DNA from 3 places in the Clostridium sp. DL-VIII genome. Region 3 is predicted to be linked to each of the others. Evidence: riboswitches for the same ligand, from Rfam matches in the RefSeq annotation. Region 3 holds a riboswitch; each other region holds the start of a gene.
The links. A riboswitch is a leader RNA that binds a small molecule or an ion and turns the genes downstream of it on or off. The one in region 3 is predicted to bind cyclic di-GMP.
Positions count from the first base shown of each region.

Region 1 (6,204 bases), 610 kb from region 3:
TCTGCTACAACTGCAAATCCCTTACCATATTCTCCAGCTCTTGCCGCCTCAATTGATGCATTTAATGCAAGAAGATTTGTCTGCTCTGATATATCTCCAATAAGCTTTAATATTTCATCTACCTCTCTTGATTTTTGTTCCAAATCATTTGTAGACTTAAAAGTATCTTGTATATTATTCTTTATATCATTAATAATTGACAGTGTATTATTTAAAGCCTCTTGATTTTTATCAGTAATTTCAATAAACTCTTTTACTTTAGTTTCATTATCTTTTGTTTTATTAGTAACTACTTCATTAGCACTTAGTAATGTATTTAATATTTCCTTATTCTTATTTGATTTGTTTAACATTTCACCTGAGTCTTTTGACATAGATTGACTTGTTCCTGATACTTCTAAAAGAGAGCTCGTTTGTTCTTCAATAGCAACACTTAAATTTTCACTTGATGCTAAAACCGTATTTGAAATTTGAGTTATACTTTGGAACAAATTTAATATTTTTTCCTTCTCTTCCTCTACTTGACTTTCTTTTTCGCCAATTGATTCTAACAAACTTGATGCAAAATATACGACAACAAAAACTAATGTTAAAGTTATCAGAATTGTAATAATTGTCATAGATGCTTCTGCCACTGTAAATTCTTTAGCTAAAAAAATTGAAGGATTGTTTATAAAAACTATAACTTGACATATAATACTCAAAATTATCGATGCACTAATCATTTTTACATCAAAAAATAACGCTCCAAGAATAGTAAAGAAGAAAATTACTAGCCATAAAGAATTTAAGTGCATTGTAAAGTTTAAATATAAATATTGAAAATAAGTTATAAATAAAAGTATCCCCTTTGTTACATTAAAAGCTTTGATATTAAAGCCATTTTTAGCAAGTGTAAGCTTATAACACTTATGTAGCACTATAGCATAAATAGCAACAAATATTCCTAGTAATATTAAAGATTTTACACTTATAGCATCATTAAAGCCAAATAATTTCAAACCACAATAGAATATAAATGACAGGACGCAACATATCATATATATTATTAACACAAATTTAAGCGTCTTCTTATTGAACCTTATTTTAAAACTTTCTTTTTTATCCATTTTTACCCCCTATATATTACATTAATTATTTATATTTCAATATTTATATAGCATTACTATACTCTGAGAGCCTGCTCCGAATGTCCAAAATACAATATAATCTCCCCTCTTAATTTTGCCTCGTTCTATGGATTCATATAATGCTATAAACGGACTAGTAGTACCTGTATATCCATACTCATTCCCTATATATATTGTTTTATCATCCTCTAAATCCATAAGTTCTCTTATTTTCTTCGTATTAGTAAATGCAAGTTGTGATAAACAAAACATACTGATATCATCTTTAGTTAATCCTGCATTTTTTATGACTTTCGTCATTATTTCTGTAGCAGGATACATAAATACTCCTGTATCAAATGGTGTCCATTTTAACCAAAGTTCATCAACATTTTTAGATTTAAAAAAACTTGAAAAACCATTACTTGGATACAAAACTTTATCACTAACTTCTGTATTTATATAATATTCAGTGTCAATCACCCCACAATTCTCATCTACTTTTTCTAAGATTATTGCACATGCAGCATGTCCATAATTTCCATAACATATTTCATTATTAGTATCACATAAGGAATTATCATCATCGCATCCAACTATTAGAGCCATCTTTGCATGTTTAGAGGACATTAAATAATTTGATATATTCTCCAAAGCAACTCCCATGCCTGCACAGTTTGCATTCATATCAAAGCACATTACATTTTCCTTTAAATTTAATTCTTTGTGCAACAAAATCGATGTTGGAGGTGATACATATTCCGATAATATCGACGAATAAACTAATACATCTATATCACTCCCCTGCAAACCTGCTTTATCTAACACAGATTTTGCAGCTTTTATGGATAAGGATAGAGAATTCTCGCCTTCATCAAACATATATCTCTTATCTCTTCCCATTACATCTTCTAACAAATGTCTCACATCCTTATCTTGTTGTTCGAAATGCTTTATGTAAAAATCATTTGAAACAACTTTAGAACCATGACAGACATCAATACAACTTAATCTTACTCCCATAACTTTTCCCTCACTTTACATTACTTTTTATAAATATACATTTTTAATTAATACAAATAAAAAATGCATGTGCTACTCTCTTTTTTGTGACCTTTTAACCAATTAATACTCCAATAAGCATTGACATCACTAATTTCAAAAAACTATTTTCCATTAGTTTATAAAAAACAAACTTTTATTAATCCTTCCCCTTCAGATAGTTCCTATACATAGAAAAAGTGCCTATTAATTAATAATAGACACCTAATAAAAGCATAAACATTTATTCTTAACAACTTCCTCTTAGTAGCCTGGCAATCATAGACATAACATTCCTTAGACCCATGGCTTTGTGACCTTACCTTTCAATAAGTGTACTATTATCAATATATACACTATATACTACTCCATTTTCTTACATTTTTCAATATTAGTTGCATATTTCTACAATAATTCCTTCTGTTCCGTTATATTCAATCTAGACTTAAATATTTTTCATATGCATGTAATAATTCAAAAACACCTTATAATCTATATCAAATTTATCCTTTCTCTAATACTATCTTACTAAATTCACTTCATAGCACATTTTCTGCAGCATCAATCCGCTTTTCTCAGATAAAAACATGTCTTCTTTACACTCAAATCCGATTTTTTTATAAAAATTGATGGTGTCTGCCCTTGCATTTAAGTATAAATGCCCAATATTATTTTCTTCAGCCTTAAAAATATGCCTTTTCATCATTTCAAATCCAATTCCTTTTTTTATGTATTCCGGATTAACAACTACGTTAGTGATTTTGCCTTTATCATTTACTTTAGTCATTCTTGAGTATCCTATAACTTTATCTTCCCTTAATGCCACTAAATGAAAACTTATATGATCAAATTCATCGTAATCATATTTACTAATTTTGCTATATGGTTTAAATAAAATATTAAATCTTAAATCTATCACTTCCTTAAATTTTTCATTTGTATAATCTATATATTGATATATAATGCTATTCATAGTAGTTCCCTCTATTTCTAATAATATAATTATATTATACACTATATTCATTATTATTGCATATTTATTCATAGATAATTATATTTTTAAATAAAAAAACTATCAACATATCGCTATTAAATCTTTGCGACATATTGATAGTTATATAAAGTAAGTTTTATTATTCAACTTATAAATAACAAATTAATTGTTTATTAATAATTTTTATGATAACTCTTCCCATTTTCTTTTTGCTTTCAGCACATTTTCCTCACTTAAATTAGTTTCTTTTACTATTTCACTCATTCCGCACCCTTTATCAAGCATTTTCTTAGCTTTCTCCATTGCTTTCTCATGTTCACCTTTTTCCAATTTTTTCATAAACCTGCCTCCTCTAATTATTAATAAATACACGATTAGTTTTGCCTTCATCTAAATATTTATTCAGCTTTATTTATGAAGCAGCATATATACTTTATATTAAGATATTATTTAACACTTCATCTTCATCAACTATCTTTTTAGCAAGTATTCTATTTTCCTCAACATGAATATATGTATATCTATTAGGCTTTATAAGCGGAGCCTCATCTATAGCTCTTCTGAAATCTTCCTTTTTTAATTTTAATGTTTTAACATACTCGAAAAAACCTGTTTCCTTTAATACTTTTGTTATTCTTTCAGATCTATGATCTTGTACCTTTGCCATAATGTATGTTGCAATACCAACTTGTATCCCATGAAGTTCAGGATGCTCAAGAAATTTATCTAGAGCATGTGAAATTAAATGTTCTGATCCTGAGGCTGGAGAACTATCTCCTGCAATCTCCATAGAAATCCCATTTAAGGTTAAAGAATCAACTAGCTCTTTCAGAAACAGATCATCTTTAATGCTTTTAAATTCGGTTCTTACAAAACTATTTACTGCCTTTTTAGATATCATAGTTGCAAAATCATCAATAATTGCTTTCCCATTCTCTTCTTCAAATTTCCAATCATGTAAAGCAGTGATATTAGATATCAAATCTCCTATTCCTGAAAATATAAATTTTTCAGGTGCGCCTTTAATGACATCAATATCTACAATTATTCCATACGGAGTTTTAGCTGGAAGAGACATACGCCTCCCATTAACCAGTAGTGATGCACCAGCACTTGAAAATCCATCATTAGAAGTTGATGTTGGAATACTGATGAATGGTATTTTTTTTAAAAAGCTCATATATTTCACTGCATCAATGGCTTTCCCTCCACCTACTCCGATTAACGCTTCAACATCATTTGATATTTCAAAAGCCTTTATACTAACCTCCTCAAATTTTATATCTGATATGGTTCCAGTTTGAGAAATTTGAATATCAGCTTCCTTTAACGAACTACATATGGCATCACCAAATAACTCTTCTATACCTTCCCCAAAATATATCGAAACCTTTTTAAACATTCCTTTCTTAATAAATGTACCTATACTGTTAATATTCCCTTTTCCTACTTCAAGGATCGAAGGAATTGCTATTCTATGAGTTGAAGTTTTCATATTTTGCCTCCTTAAGCTACTAATTCAAATCATTAACCACTTTATTTATTTTCTCTGCTTTATCAACCGCATTTGTCCATACTTCTTTTGAAGGAATATATTTTTCTATTGTTGTATAGGCATCTCTTACACCTGGTATATTAACAAGATTTGTACTTTGAAGAGACATTAATACAAAGTAGCATATTCCTATAATGGCAGCTATTTTAATAATACCACTTATAGCCTTTATTAAAATGTATACTGCAATGATAGCCACCGCTGCAAGAACTATTGTATTTGTAGTTAAATGAATTGGCGCTTTATCCAAGATATTATTTATCTGTTCCATTTCTAATTCCTCCTTTGTGAATAGACATACTTATCAAATTAAGATTAATTTTTTATTCCACTGGCTTTTTAGGTATAACCAAAGCACAGATAATATAGAAAAGTATTCCTGTACCTGCTAATAAAATCATTGCTAAATACCCGATTCTAATAAGAGTAGAATCTAATCCAAAATATTCAGCAAATCCACCACATACTCCTGCTATTTTTTTGTCAGTTGCCGATAAATATAATTTTTTATCCATAATCCCCCTCATAATTACAAAAAATATAATTTTCTATCGTATTCCTTGTTCAAAATTATACCATATCTAATTCCCTAGTTACTACGTCTTTTATTGAATTATGCACCACTTTCTCATTTCTTATCCATATCTATATTTATTCTTTTAAATAAACCTTGATTCATAAAAAATTAAAACCGTGCCAAACTTAGTTGACACGGTTTTATAATTAAGTATACTGATGTATTTAACTCGTTGACTTTATAATAGTTTTCAGCAAATAAATTTACATACTAACTAAATACGCTTCTCTCTTCTTGCAAAATAAGGCAGAATCAAACCTAATCCAAGTAATACAAATGGAGTTATAATGTTAAGCACCAATTGAAATGTATCTTGTGAATACATTCCACCAATACATGCAAAAGCAGTAAATACAAAACACCATGCTCCAAATATTATTCCTAAAGTCTTTTTTAATAAAAAGATGTCTTAAAATAATCATTAATTGCTTTAAGACATCACTTTACTGAAATATTTGAACCTTATTTTATGTATTTAAATCAAAGCATTTATAATTAATACACCCACAAGTCCATGCACAGAATTAATTATTTCATGTATCCACCCTTCATTGGAGATACTGCATGATCTGAAAAAATCTTTAAAATACCAGATTCATATTTTGATTTTCTTGGTTTCCAATTTTTCTTACGTTCCTCAAGTATTTTTTGAATTTCCTCTTCACTACATTTCTTACCTTTTACACCAACAATCTGTAAACTTCTCTTTGGAATACTAATTTCAATCAAATCATCTTCTTCAACTAGCGCGATTGGTCCACCTACTGCTGCTTCTGGTGATACATGTCCAATTGCAGGACCTTTAGATGCACCAGAGAATCTACCATCAGTTATCAATGCTATACTTGCAGCTAATTCCTCATCAGAAGAAATTGCTTCTGTTGTATAGAACATTTCAGGCATTCCGCTTCCCTTTGGTCCTTCATAT
Region 1 is NZ_CM001240.1:5,068,790-5,074,993, forward strand. Features, by position in the region: gene CDLVIII_RS23365 (methyl-accepting chemotaxis protein) at 1-1,109, opposite strand, end outside; gene CDLVIII_RS23370 (3-oxoacyl-[acyl-carrier-protein] synthase III C-terminal domain-containing protein) at 1,146-2,132, opposite strand; cyclic di-GMP riboswitch class I at 2,414-2,500, opposite strand; gene CDLVIII_RS23375 (GNAT family N-acetyltransferase) at 2,671-3,123, opposite strand; gene CDLVIII_RS31605 (hypothetical protein) at 3,328-3,483, opposite strand; gene CDLVIII_RS23380 (iron-containing alcohol dehydrogenase family protein) at 3,578-4,639, opposite strand; gene CDLVIII_RS23385 (hypothetical protein) at 4,659-4,970, opposite strand; gene CDLVIII_RS23390 (PspC domain-containing protein) at 5,023-5,214, opposite strand; partial or broken gene CDLVIII_RS30895 (amino acid permease) at 5,491-5,664, opposite strand; gene ilvD (dihydroxy-acid dehydratase) at 5,805-6,204, opposite strand, start outside.
Region 1: linked by a shared signal. The riboswitch ahead of CDLVIII_RS23370 (3-oxoacyl-[acyl-carrier-protein] synthase III C-terminal domain-containing protein) and the one ahead of CDLVIII_RS20520 (bacteriohemerythrin) in region 3 are both predicted to bind cyclic di-GMP.

Region 2 (6,204 bases), 690 kb from region 3:
TAAATTCTTTAAATAATGAAAATAATATAAGCGCTTTACCCTAGTTGATGTAATTTTTAACCCTTTATACTACCCTTAAATCTCTCAACAACTATATTATACATTCATCTAAAACGATTGTGTATTATACTAAAGTATACTTTTTTTGATAAATTATATATTTTTTTATTTTTTTTAGTAATATATTGTAAAAAGCAATAGAAATACATGGTTTAAAACTTTATCTCCACATATTTCTACATTTATTTTTTTAAATTATACCTTTTTCTTTTAATAAATTTATCGCTATCATTTTATTCTTTACATTTAATTTCAAATAAACCGATGCTATATGCTTTTTAACAGTAACTAATGCAATATTTAATTCCTTCGAAATTTCACTTTGTTTATAACCTTCATCTACTAATTTCATTACTTCTAATTCTCTTGGAGTCAATTCTATTTTTTCTCCGAAGCCATAATTTTTCACATAGATATCATTAAATTCATTGCATTTAGTCAGCAACATTTTTGCATACTCATCTTTTCTTCTAATTCCCCTTAATATGGGCAATATATGGGGTGATAATTCAATGAAGCACATCACAATATTATCTTTTTTTGCTAATTCCATTGCTTTGATCAATGACTTTTGCGCTTTTTCTGTATCGTGCAAATTGTACTTAGCAATTGAATCAAATATGTACGAATATAATATTCCAAAAATGTAATTTCTTCCAGCATAAATTTCTAGCATAACCTCCGCCTGAATCTCTAATTCAATATAGCTCTTTTTAAGCATCATGGCTAGTCCAGAAATAATATATCCCATACTCAAATACGGAGAAAATACTTGTAAATCAGGACTATCACCATCATTAATCCATATATGTATATCGTTTAAATTTCCAGTAATTCCATCAATATATCCTAAGGCAATATCTGTCCCATTTAAAAATCTTGGAATATCTAAACTTTTATATTCACTTATTAAACTATTAAACTTATTTCTTATTTCATATTTATCATTTTTATTTATTGAAATTCTCATCAAAAGAAAAAGTGAACAAATTATAATACTTGTCTGATTTTTAGCTTTTGCTTTATGTAGAGCTTTATATGCAAATAACTCTCCATTATAAATATCACCTGTTTCAAAAAAATATTCAGCACTCATCAAATAATTTGCTCCTGCTGCTCCTCTGTTTGATATATGATCAAAATAAACTATCCCTTCTTTAAAATGTTCCACCAATTCCTTAAGCCCACCATTTTTTGTATGATATAAATATAAAAAATGTGGTGAACCAAAAGTAATTGGCATTTTATCATTTGCAATTTTAGACATTCCACCATTGAATAATTCATATGCTTTTTTGTGATATTCTATCATTTTTTCAACATTATTAAGCATCAAAAGACTTTCTAAAAATGAAATTTCTCCAAGTACTTGATTTCTATCCTTTAATTCCTCATTTACTTCATATATGACCCACAACTCATATAGAAGTTCTTTTCCTGCTTGTGGATTTTCATAAAGTATATAGAAAAATATATGTTTTAAATATGCTATAGGCCTATTTACCTTTTGTTCCATTGTCAGCTCATTGAAAACTATTCTAATAATTTTTTTCCATACTTTTGTCAAATTTATGGTATCATTTCTCTCTATTAAATCAAGTATGCGTTCATAGTTTTTCGCCTTATAATAATACTCCATCGCTTCTATATCTTTTGAAATTTTATAATACCAATCTCCACAGACATTATTAATTTCATTTGCATCAATATTTAAAGCTATAATTTCTTCTTTTAATGCACTTCTTAAAATAGAATGCAGTGCATAAGTCTTAGACTTCCTATCATATTTTATAAAGCAGTTATTTGATAATAATTCCTTAATCACTTCATTAGATTTTTCATTTTCTGTTATATAAATAGCTTGTTCCAATGTAAAGTATTCAACTGGTGCAAGCTTTAAAAGAATCTGCTTTGTAGTTTCATCAAATTTATCATATACAGCTTTCTTAATTAACTCCGTAGCTTTGGGAATATTATCAAAAGTATTCTCATTATAATATTGTAATAATGCTAAATAAGTAGCTGAAGTCCATCCCCCTGTGTACTCATACACTTCTGCTTTTTCTTTTTCTGTTAAATTTATTTCATTAATCTCAAAAAACTCTATTGTTTCTTCGAAAGTGAATGCTATATCATCCTGCCACATTACTAAGCATTTCTGCTTCAGCTCAAGTTCAACAAATTGATTAGCTGGCTTGTTGCGACTTATTATCACAATATGTAAATCAGGTATTTCTTCTAAAGCTATAACTTTTATTAAGTAATTGATATAGAGGGTTTTATAATCATACCAATCATCAATTATTATAACAGTTTTCTGTTTTACCGCATCACGAATAGTATCAATTATTCGGTATACATCCATGTTATTTTTAGGAAATCCATATGCACTTAATCTTTGACTCAATTTAACATTTGTAGTCTTAATTGCAGCACAGAACTTATGCCACATCCAGACATCGTCATCCTCTTCACTTGCAGTATCAAACCAAATGGTTTTCATTCCCTTTTTTCTATCCAGAAAACTTTTAACAGAAGTTGTTTTACCATATCCCATAGATGCAGAAACAAAAAATATAGGTACCTCAAATATTTGAGATAACAACTTATTTACACGCTTTCTATGTAATATTTTAGGTCTTAAAATCTGACTTCTCATAGTATTCCCCTTCATCTAAAACAAATTATACAAAATAATCTGCCTTTATATGTTTAGCATTTCTTTTTTTCTTATTGTATGATAACATCTCATTTTCCGCTTTTTTGTCATCGTAACAGGCTATATTGGACATACAACGATATTTTATCACACTTAAAATTCAACTTCAATTTTATTCTATCTCTTGGAAATGTTATCGATAATTGTTGAATTTAATATTATTTTCAACGCCAACCATATTAAGATATCAAGGATACTGTCGGCTTTTTTCACAATGATTTTTTAAATCACGTAAAAAAAGCCAACAATTAATTAACAAATTAATCATTGGCCGGTTGCACCATTAACTCCAAATCCCCAAGGTGCCCAAAATAAGGAGATCCTTCAACATTTCCAACTTAATTAGAATATATACTTAATACTATTTTATTATAATTATCTATATGAATATTTTACCACATTTTCATGCATGAGTATACATATTTTGAGTTTTTTTCCTATAAACTGCGTTATATATGGATATTCAATACTAATTTAACTACACCTAAGAACAAAATCAGTAATGCTTTAGATAAATAAAGCATTACTGATTTTTTCATTTTACATAAATATAATTTTATCTCACTCTTAGTTCTTATAGTGCAATAACCCTATTTAATAATTGATTACTTCTCTTTATAAATTCGTCCATTTCATTTGCATCTAACTCTTTATTTGCTATTTTAGCCAAATCTAAAATATGTTCACAAATAAACTTAACTTCAGACTTTTTAGTTTCATCTTTATATATTTCTACAAGCTTTTTGATTATTGCGCTCTTATTATTTACAACTAGAGTTTTTTCTTCATCAAACATTCCTTGGAAACTCATCCCTGATTTTGCATACATCTTGCTCATCTCAGCCATTCTTCTTGATTCTTCAGACACTAAAACAAGGGCTGGAGTTTCTTCATTTTTTAATCCTTCAACAGATAAATTTTTAACCTTATCTCCAAGTTCATTTTTAAACAAATCTTCTATTTCTTTATTTAAAGCCTTTACTGTTTCATCATTCTCATCAGCTTTACTTCCTAACGTATCTGAAATATCTGAATCTATTCTATTAAATTTAACTCCTGATTCATGCATCTCTAGGAATGAAATAAAATGATCATCTAATGAACAATCTAAAATAACAGCATCTAAATCATATTCTTTAAACATCTTTATATACTGTGATTGTTGTTTTTCATTATTAACATAGAATACTTTATTTTCATGCTTTTCTTTATTAGCTTCAAGATAGTCCTTTAATGTTATAAATTCACCTTTCAAATTCTTAAATATAATTATTTCTTTAATCTTATCATAGAATTTTTGATCTCTTAAACAACCATATTTAATGAATATTTGTATATCTGGCCAGAATTTATCGAATTCTTCTCTGCTATTTTTAAATAAATCAACTAATTTATCTGCAACCTTCTTTACTATATGATTAGAAATCTTTGAAACTTCTTTATCATTTTGAAGGAAACTTCTTGAAACATTCAAAGGTAGATCTGGACAATCTATTGTTCCTTTTAATAATAATAAGAATTCTGGGATTACTTCTTTAATATTATCTGCAACAAACACTTGATTATTATATAGTTTTACTTGTCCTTCTGTCGCTTCAAATTCATGAGTTAATTTAGGAAAATATAATATTCCTTTCAAATTAAAAGGATAATCTACATTTAAATGAATCCAAAACAATGGTTCATTAAAATCCATAAACACCTTTCTATAAAAATCTTTATATTCTTCATCAGTACAATCTTTAGGAGCCTTAATCCATAAAGGATTTGTATCATTCAAAGGCTTTGGAGCCTCTGGTTCAACTAATTCTTGATATTCAGTTCCATCTTCTTTTTTCTTTGTTTCATACTTTGGCTCTTCTTCTGGCTTATTTTCATCTTCTAAATATATTTCTGTAGGTAAGAAAGAACAATATTTTTTTATAATTTCTCTAACTTTATATTCCTCTAAAAATTCTGTACTTTCATCATCAACAAATAAAGTTATTGTTGTACCTCTTGCTAACCTATCAGTCGAAACTCCAATTTCATATTCTGTTCCTCCAGAACATTCCCATCTTACAGCTTCAGCACCTTCTTTAAATGACAATGTATCAATTTGAACTTTAGTGGATACCATAAAAGTAGAATAAAACCCTAGTCCAAAGTGACCGATTATATCCTTGCCTTCATCCATTTTATCTTTATATTTTTCCATAAAATCAGTTGCTCCTGAAAAAGCTACCTGGTTAATATATTTTTTAACCTCCTCTTCAGTCATACCAATACCATTATCAATAAATTTAAGAGTCTTCTTTTCTTTATTTACTGATACTATAACTTTATATGTTTCATCTCCATTAGTACTTGCCTCGCCTAATGAGACTAATCTTTGAAATTTACTAATTGCATCACACGCATTACTTATTACTTCTCTTATAAATATGTCTTTGTCAGAGTATAGCCATTTCTTAATAATAGGAAATATGTTCTCTGTGTCGATTGAAATATTACCATTCTCTTTTATCATTTTATAACCACTCCTCTTGCTTTTTTCAAAAAGTATTTTAGACTAAACAATATTAATTGTCAAATTATTCTTGCTCCATTTTTAGTCTTAAATTTTTGTTTTTAATTATTATTCTCATAATATCTGCTAAAATTATTGCAGTAGATACACTCGCAGCAATAAATTGTATAAAAAGCACAACTAAATTAAACAATATAATACACATTATATTTTCCTATCTGCGTCACTTAAATTTTTATTCATCTAAACTATTGACATTAACGCTGCGTAAAGATGTAAAGTAATCTTGTAAGGATGCAAACCACATGGAATATCCAGTGCAAAAACTAGGTAAATTAGCAGGTATTAGTACTTTAAATCAAATTCGTATTACTACGATCAAACTTAAAAGATTATTATAAAGAGTTAAATATAATTTAGATTCTTAACATTTACATCTCTTCAACAATTTTTGTTACCCACCTGCACAAATCTGAAGAAACCTTTTTAGCTGTTTCTACAACTCTTTCATGGGAATGCTTCACCTTTTGTATTCCAGTAGCCATGTTTGTAATACACGCTATTCCAAGCACATCCATACCTAAGTAATTAGCAACTATTGTTTCTGGCACAGTTGACATACCAACAGCGTCTGCCCCATGTCTTCCTATCATTACAATTTCAGCTGCTGTTTCATAATATGGCCCCATAAAACCTGCGTAAACACCTTCTGCATATTTTATTCCAAGGTCATCTCCAATTTTTTTTGCTTTATCAATAATCTCCAATTTATACGGTTCAGACATATCTGGAAATCTTGTTCCTAGTCTCTCATCGTTAACTCCAATTAATGGATTATCTCCAAATAAATTTATAAAATCTTTAATAAGCATTAAAGTTCCTGGCTCAAAACTCTTATTAATTCCACCACAGGCAT
Region 2 is NZ_CM001240.1:5,157,939-5,164,142, forward strand. Features, by position in the region: gene CDLVIII_RS23720 (LuxR C-terminal-related transcriptional regulator) at 251-2,719, opposite strand; cyclic di-GMP riboswitch class II at 3,042-3,123, opposite strand; gene htpG (molecular chaperone HtpG) at 3,354-5,288, opposite strand; gene CDLVIII_RS23730 (purine-nucleoside phosphorylase) at 5,720-6,204, opposite strand, start outside.
Region 2: linked by a shared signal. The riboswitch ahead of CDLVIII_RS23720 (LuxR C-terminal-related transcriptional regulator) and the one ahead of CDLVIII_RS20520 (bacteriohemerythrin) in region 3 are both predicted to bind cyclic di-GMP.

Region 3 (6,204 bases):
TAAAACCTGTGATGATTTTGCACCAATTGGCCCGTATTTGATGACAGCTGACGAAGTGGATCCAAATAATCTAGACATAAAATGTGAAGTAAATGGAGAAATTCGCCAATCTGCAAATACCAAAGATATGATCTTTGATTGTGCAACAATTGTAAGTTATATTTCTCAGCATTTAACATTAAAACCAGGAGATATTATTTTCACGGGAACACCTAGTGGGGTTATTTTAGGCTATCCTGAAGCTGAACAATGCTGGCTGAAATCAGGAGATAAGGTTGAAGTATCTATTGAAAAATTAGGAACTTTAAATAATGTATTAGAATAGTTATATTTCTTGTGACTATAATGATTTTAATAATAATATTATATAATAACACCACTTTACAAGTAATTAGATTCCCATAAAATACAATGAACCAAACACCGATTTCTTGCACAAAATAATCATAGTTCCAATACGATTCTTTAACAAGGACGGTGTTTGGTTCTATGAATAGTATTGGCAGTAATTCAACAATTAATACATTAAAGAAGTATTTAAATGCATATAAAAGTATTTTTTATAAACGAAGTTTTGAAAACTTTCAGATACTTATTTTTTCAATTTTCTATATGCAGGAAGTAAAATCTATAAAGCTAATTTATGATAAATTTATAAAGAAGTATTGGAATGTATGCTTAAATAGATTTTACTATTTCTTATCAGAGAAAAATTTTAAGTATGCTTAGCAATAGCAATTCCTATACTGCATAATAACAAAATCAAATATATCAAATTTCCTATACAGTATAGGATTTATGATAAATCTAGAACAAAACTTGAATTAGCATCTGAAATGATATTATCCGTTGCCCCTGCGTTAGCAGAATATTAAGTTATAGTCACATGTGATTCGTGGCATAGCAAAAAGCCATCTATAAGTGAAATCGAAAAATTTTCAAACATACATATTATAGGAACTCTACGCTCAGATACAGCAATATTTGAAGTAAATTTTGAAAAACATACTGGTAAAAAAGGACGTCCAAGAAAAAAGGAAAATAAAATTAATTATAGGAATCTTAAATACACTAAAGAAGGTGAATTTTTTATAGCATATACAAAAGCCAAAATTAATTTAACAAATAAAAATGTCTATATAACTCTTACCACCACGGGTATAGAAAATTTCAAATCTGTTAGGCTTTATATGAGTACTATAAAACCTAAGAAAATTAAAAGCTTTGATAATGTACCTTCTGATGATAAACCATAACTTAATAAAAGTATTTATAATATTTATAAAATCCGTTGGAATATTGAAGTTATATTTTATCAATATATAAAAATATGAAATTATATAGAATTTTTTATGTTATAATGTTAATATTGTAAGTGTATTAATAATTTGATCATTATTAATAAAATATGTAAATTGGAAGCTGTGAAAAACTTTCTTATTTTGGGCACATTGAGAGTTTAGAGCTAGTTGTGCAACCGACCAATTAAATTTACTAATCTTTTAAGATTAGTAAATTTTAATTGGTCATTTTTATTTATAAATTAAAAGGTACTAATGTGAAAAATTATACTACAATATTAAAATTTGAGGTGATCTTATGATTAAATGGAAAGAAGAATATGCGCTTGGAATAAACCATATTGACGAACAACATGAAAAATTATTTGAAATTGCAGAACGTGCATATGAATTATTGAATAATAATTTTATTACAGATAAGTATGATAAAATTATTGAGATACTTGGTGAGTTAAAAGACTATACTGTATTTCATTTTAAATCAGAAGAAAAGTATATGTTAAGTATAAGATATAAAAGATTTCTTTCTCATAAAGTAGAGCATGAAAACTTTATAAATGAAATTAATAACATTAATTTAAATGTAATTGATTTAGATCAGGATGAATGTGTAAAAGGATTATTAGAATTTATAGTAGATTGGATAGATAAACATATTTTAAATCAAGACAAGCTTATAGTTGGAGATTAAGATATTTAAACTTTAATTTTTGTTTATTTAGCTAATATTAAGAAAAAGAACTGCTTAAGAAAAAACATACAATAGTGCTATTTTATGACTGTATTTATATGTTTAAAGAAAAAAGTATTTTTTTCTTTAGTCATTGTGATAATATTTATACTGTAAATAGCCGGTTATCTATAAAAATGATTGTAGAGTTATTAAGAAGTTTTCGTGATTTATTTAATTTTAGTTTATTCTGGATTTTAGTATTAAAAATTTGTGTGCACGAGTTTTAATGATTTAACTGAGTTAAGTATGTAGAGCTGTTAAAATAAGTGAAGTTTAAAGAATATCTAAAAATAAAGGTAAATTAGGTAGAAATACTTAGTCTACCTTCATTTTTTTACATACAGATAATAAGCAGTAGCTAAGAGCAATTCAATTACTGCTTTTAAATTATTTCTTAATGTATTCTTTATAAGGAAATGGAATAATGATCTCTCCATTAACAATTTTATAGTTTGTATTTTCTATGGGATTTAGATTTTGAACTAAGTTAATGCCAATATTATAGAAAACTTCAGGTAAAATTTTTGGATCTTGAAAAACAGTGCCTGCCATAAATCCTTTATCAACTAAAGCTCTTGCTTCAGGGAGCGCATCAATCCAAACAACTGTGATATTTTTTGATGTATCCTCTTTGTTGTAGCCATATTTTGTAGTGTTTTAATAGCACCTAACAGTAAAAGATATGATTATCTAAATAACTATTCAATTGTATCCAAATTGAAATATGGTAATACAAGTTTTCTATTTACAATATAAGATAATAGTAGTAAAATGTACACGAACACTAGTTCGCATATGTTTTATATAATAATGACAATAAGGAGATGACAGTATGTTGACAGAAAAGCAAAAAATGATTTTAGATATTATTAAGGATTATATAGAGAAGGAAAAAATACCACCAACAGTCAGAGAAATATGCAAGATTGCAGATATTAATTCAACATCATCAGTACAAGCTCATATAGATAGATTAGAGAAAAAAGGATATATAAAAAAAGACAAGGGATGTAATAGGAGTATCAGAATAAAGGAAATAATTTAGTTGGAAGTTTTTGATTACTAAATTAACGTAAAATGATATTACATAACAAAAAATTATAAAAATTATATTCTGTGTTAAAATAAATAAAAATTTAGAGTTTTCTTAGAAGACACCCAATAACATAATGTTAAAATCCCCGGTATATGAGATGATATACATATGATAAGAATTTATTTATCGAGAGTATTTGGGAAAAAAGATGGAATCAATCAGGCTGACTTGGCTAGGAAAACAGGAATAAGGCCTAATACTATTTTAAAATATAAATCATACATAGAACTTTTCGCATATAATTTTAACAGTATAATTTGTATAAATTTATTCTATAATATAGATAAGAAAAGCTTAGTACTGCAAATACTAAGCTAATCCTAGAACGTTTTTTGTTTTAGGGATATTAGATTGAATTATTGATTTAAGAAAAGAGTACTACTCTTTGGGAGAAGGTGGGGCACTCTTTTCTTTTATACTTTTAAGTGTGTAGTAGGCTGATCATTACCGAAAATTTAGAGTATGCATAATTCTTCACCTTGATCAGTTTTCACATAATACGATATAAAATTGTTTTTTTCATTATTGGTTTTATTTATGTCTATTACTTTATACTCTATTTTTTTTCTATCCTTTTCACTTGCATATTGATCTCTTGTATTATCAACTGTAAGTTTAATACTATTATCATTAACAATCAAATCACTTATTATAACGCCTCCGTCAATCGTATAACTTATTATTCTTACCATATCTCCTACATTTGATTTTTTATTTTTATAGTTTTCAATAAATTTATCAAGTTTTTCTATATTATAATATTCATCAATTGAACTTGATATAACATCACCATCTTCTTTAGCCGTATCAATGCTATATTTCATTTGTATCTTATCTAGTTCTTTGTAAGAATTTTGAGCTATTTGGATCCATGCACCATCAGAACCTAATGAATAACCTTCAATAGTAGTATTTTTAACCATGCAACCATCGCTATCCAAATAGTACCATTTACATTGATCAAATAACTACCCCGTTTTCATATATCCATTATCATCAAAATAATACCACTTTCCATCAATTTCTTTCCAACCAACTGACCACGAACTTCCTTCTGAATTCCACCAGCCATTATTATCTTGTTTCCATTCTGCATGTGTAACAATTGGATTCATTGTCAATATGGATATTAATATCATTGTTAAGATTATTAACTTTTTCATTTTTCACCCCAAAATCTTTCTTATAGTACACAATAATATATCTCTATAAAATCATTTCCATAAATAATTAAAACAAAAAAACAAATTAATGTTAATAGACAACAATATTACTACGATATTATTGTTGTCTATTAATTTCTATTTTTTATAAGTTTTCAAAATAAAACTTGTACTAGCTAAAGTTGGTTTTCTATTTCGATAATGAAAGCTTTATATTGCTAATGAAATTATCGCTACTAAGACCTTTTTTGTATTTATTTTTTAATTGTTCATTTAATTGAACATTATCCCCTGTTAATTTAAATCTACCTTGATGCGAACCTGTTACATAATATTTACCATCAGAATAATTTAAAAAGAATAATGAATCATCTCCTTTATTAAAATTATCAAGCCCGTCTACAACTTCTTCAATTTTTTAGAACTTACATTATCATTGTCAACAACTGACTTTCCTAGTGTTCGCATGCTAAATTCTTTTGCATTTTTCCCTTCAATGGTACCCCCATGAAGCTTGACATTAATTACATCCCCAGTTTTTAAAGTTCCAGCCAAACTATCTTCAACTTTAATTGAAACATTAGTATAAATGCCATCTTCATCATAAAAAGATTCTGCATCTTGGATTTTTTCTTGTATTATAGTACTAGAATTATTAGTCAAATCATTAATATCAGTATAATCTTTAATACTATCTTCCGTGGTTTCTATATACGAAAAATCCGAATTGTTCGAATCATTATCATTGGTCGCTGCAGCTGATGTAGTTGATACAGCTAATGAGTTCAAACTGTTACCATATAGATGTTTTATACCAGCAATATCATCGCTTTGTGGGAGATAAACACCAAGCATTTTAGGATACATAAGATCTGATGTATCATTAACATGAGCCAATCCAAATGCATGTCCAAGTTCATGTGCTATTGTTCCCAGTTGCTGATCATATGCTAAATTTTTATACATGCCTGGATTTACTATAATATGATTCTGAGTCCAATTAACATTAGGAGTAGCTCTTGTCCATTTATCAGGCCTTGTGATATTTGGTAAATAAAATTTTGTATAAGCAATGATTCCATTTGCCGTATCCTCATCTTCATCATCATAAACCACTATTTTATTTACTGATTGACTATGCTCATTTTTTATTAACGATACCCCACAATTAGCATTATTCCAACCAGACACTGCTGAATCTATTGTGCTCTCAATCGAGGAAGCAGAATCAGCTATATGATATTTTATCCCGTTAACTCCACCAATTAATACATGATCATTGTATGTATTATATGCAAATGCAGGAATTGCGTTTGATACGACTACACTAGAACAAACAAGTAAAGATATTATAAAATTTCTTCTTTTCATAAATCAAACCCTTTTTTAAAAAATTATTTACAAATTATATTATTTTCCAAACAATTAAAACTGTAAATAATTTTGGAATAAAAGGTAAATATTGTGGTAATGATCCTATACTGTTTTTTAAATTTGTAATTTAAATTGCAAAAACTAAAGATTTTTATACAGTTCTACTAATATTTTTTAAAATCAGGTCTTAATTAAAGAAATAATAGCTTAAGTTGAAATAAACCTTAAAAAACACTATAATACAGCATTTAAGAAATTTTTACATAAATATATAGCATCTTAATAAAAATATTTTTTTGGCAAATTAAATGTTTTTATTAAACATTTTTTAGAGACTGGGGTTGGTTCAAAAATTCCTGTTTTCCATGCATAAATTGTATATTCACATCTATTAATCATTTTGCTCTAAAATTTATAATATATTCAAGGATGAGTTTTTGTAAAAAGAAAGGTAACAAAACATTGAATTGAAAAGGAACGAGGCATAACTTTTATTATTATTTATAGATTAGAAAAAAGTTTTTTTAATCTCCCTAA
Region 3 is NZ_CM001240.1:4,463,448-4,469,651, reverse strand. Features, by position in the region: gene CDLVIII_RS20530 (fumarylacetoacetate hydrolase family protein) at 1-325, shown strand, start outside; gene CDLVIII_RS20525 (hypothetical protein) at 490-729, shown strand; cyclic di-GMP riboswitch class II at 1,409-1,492, shown strand; gene CDLVIII_RS20520 (bacteriohemerythrin) at 1,600-1,992, shown strand; gene CDLVIII_RS32250 (hypothetical protein) at 2,422-2,586, opposite strand; gene CDLVIII_RS20515 (winged helix DNA-binding protein) at 2,867-3,079, shown strand; gene CDLVIII_RS32245 (transcriptional regulator) at 3,239-3,448, shown strand; gene CDLVIII_RS32240 (DUF4362 domain-containing protein) at 3,586-4,071, opposite strand; gene CDLVIII_RS32235 (cell wall binding repeat-containing protein) at 4,099-4,293, opposite strand; gene CDLVIII_RS20495 (matrixin family metalloprotease) at 4,693-5,664, opposite strand.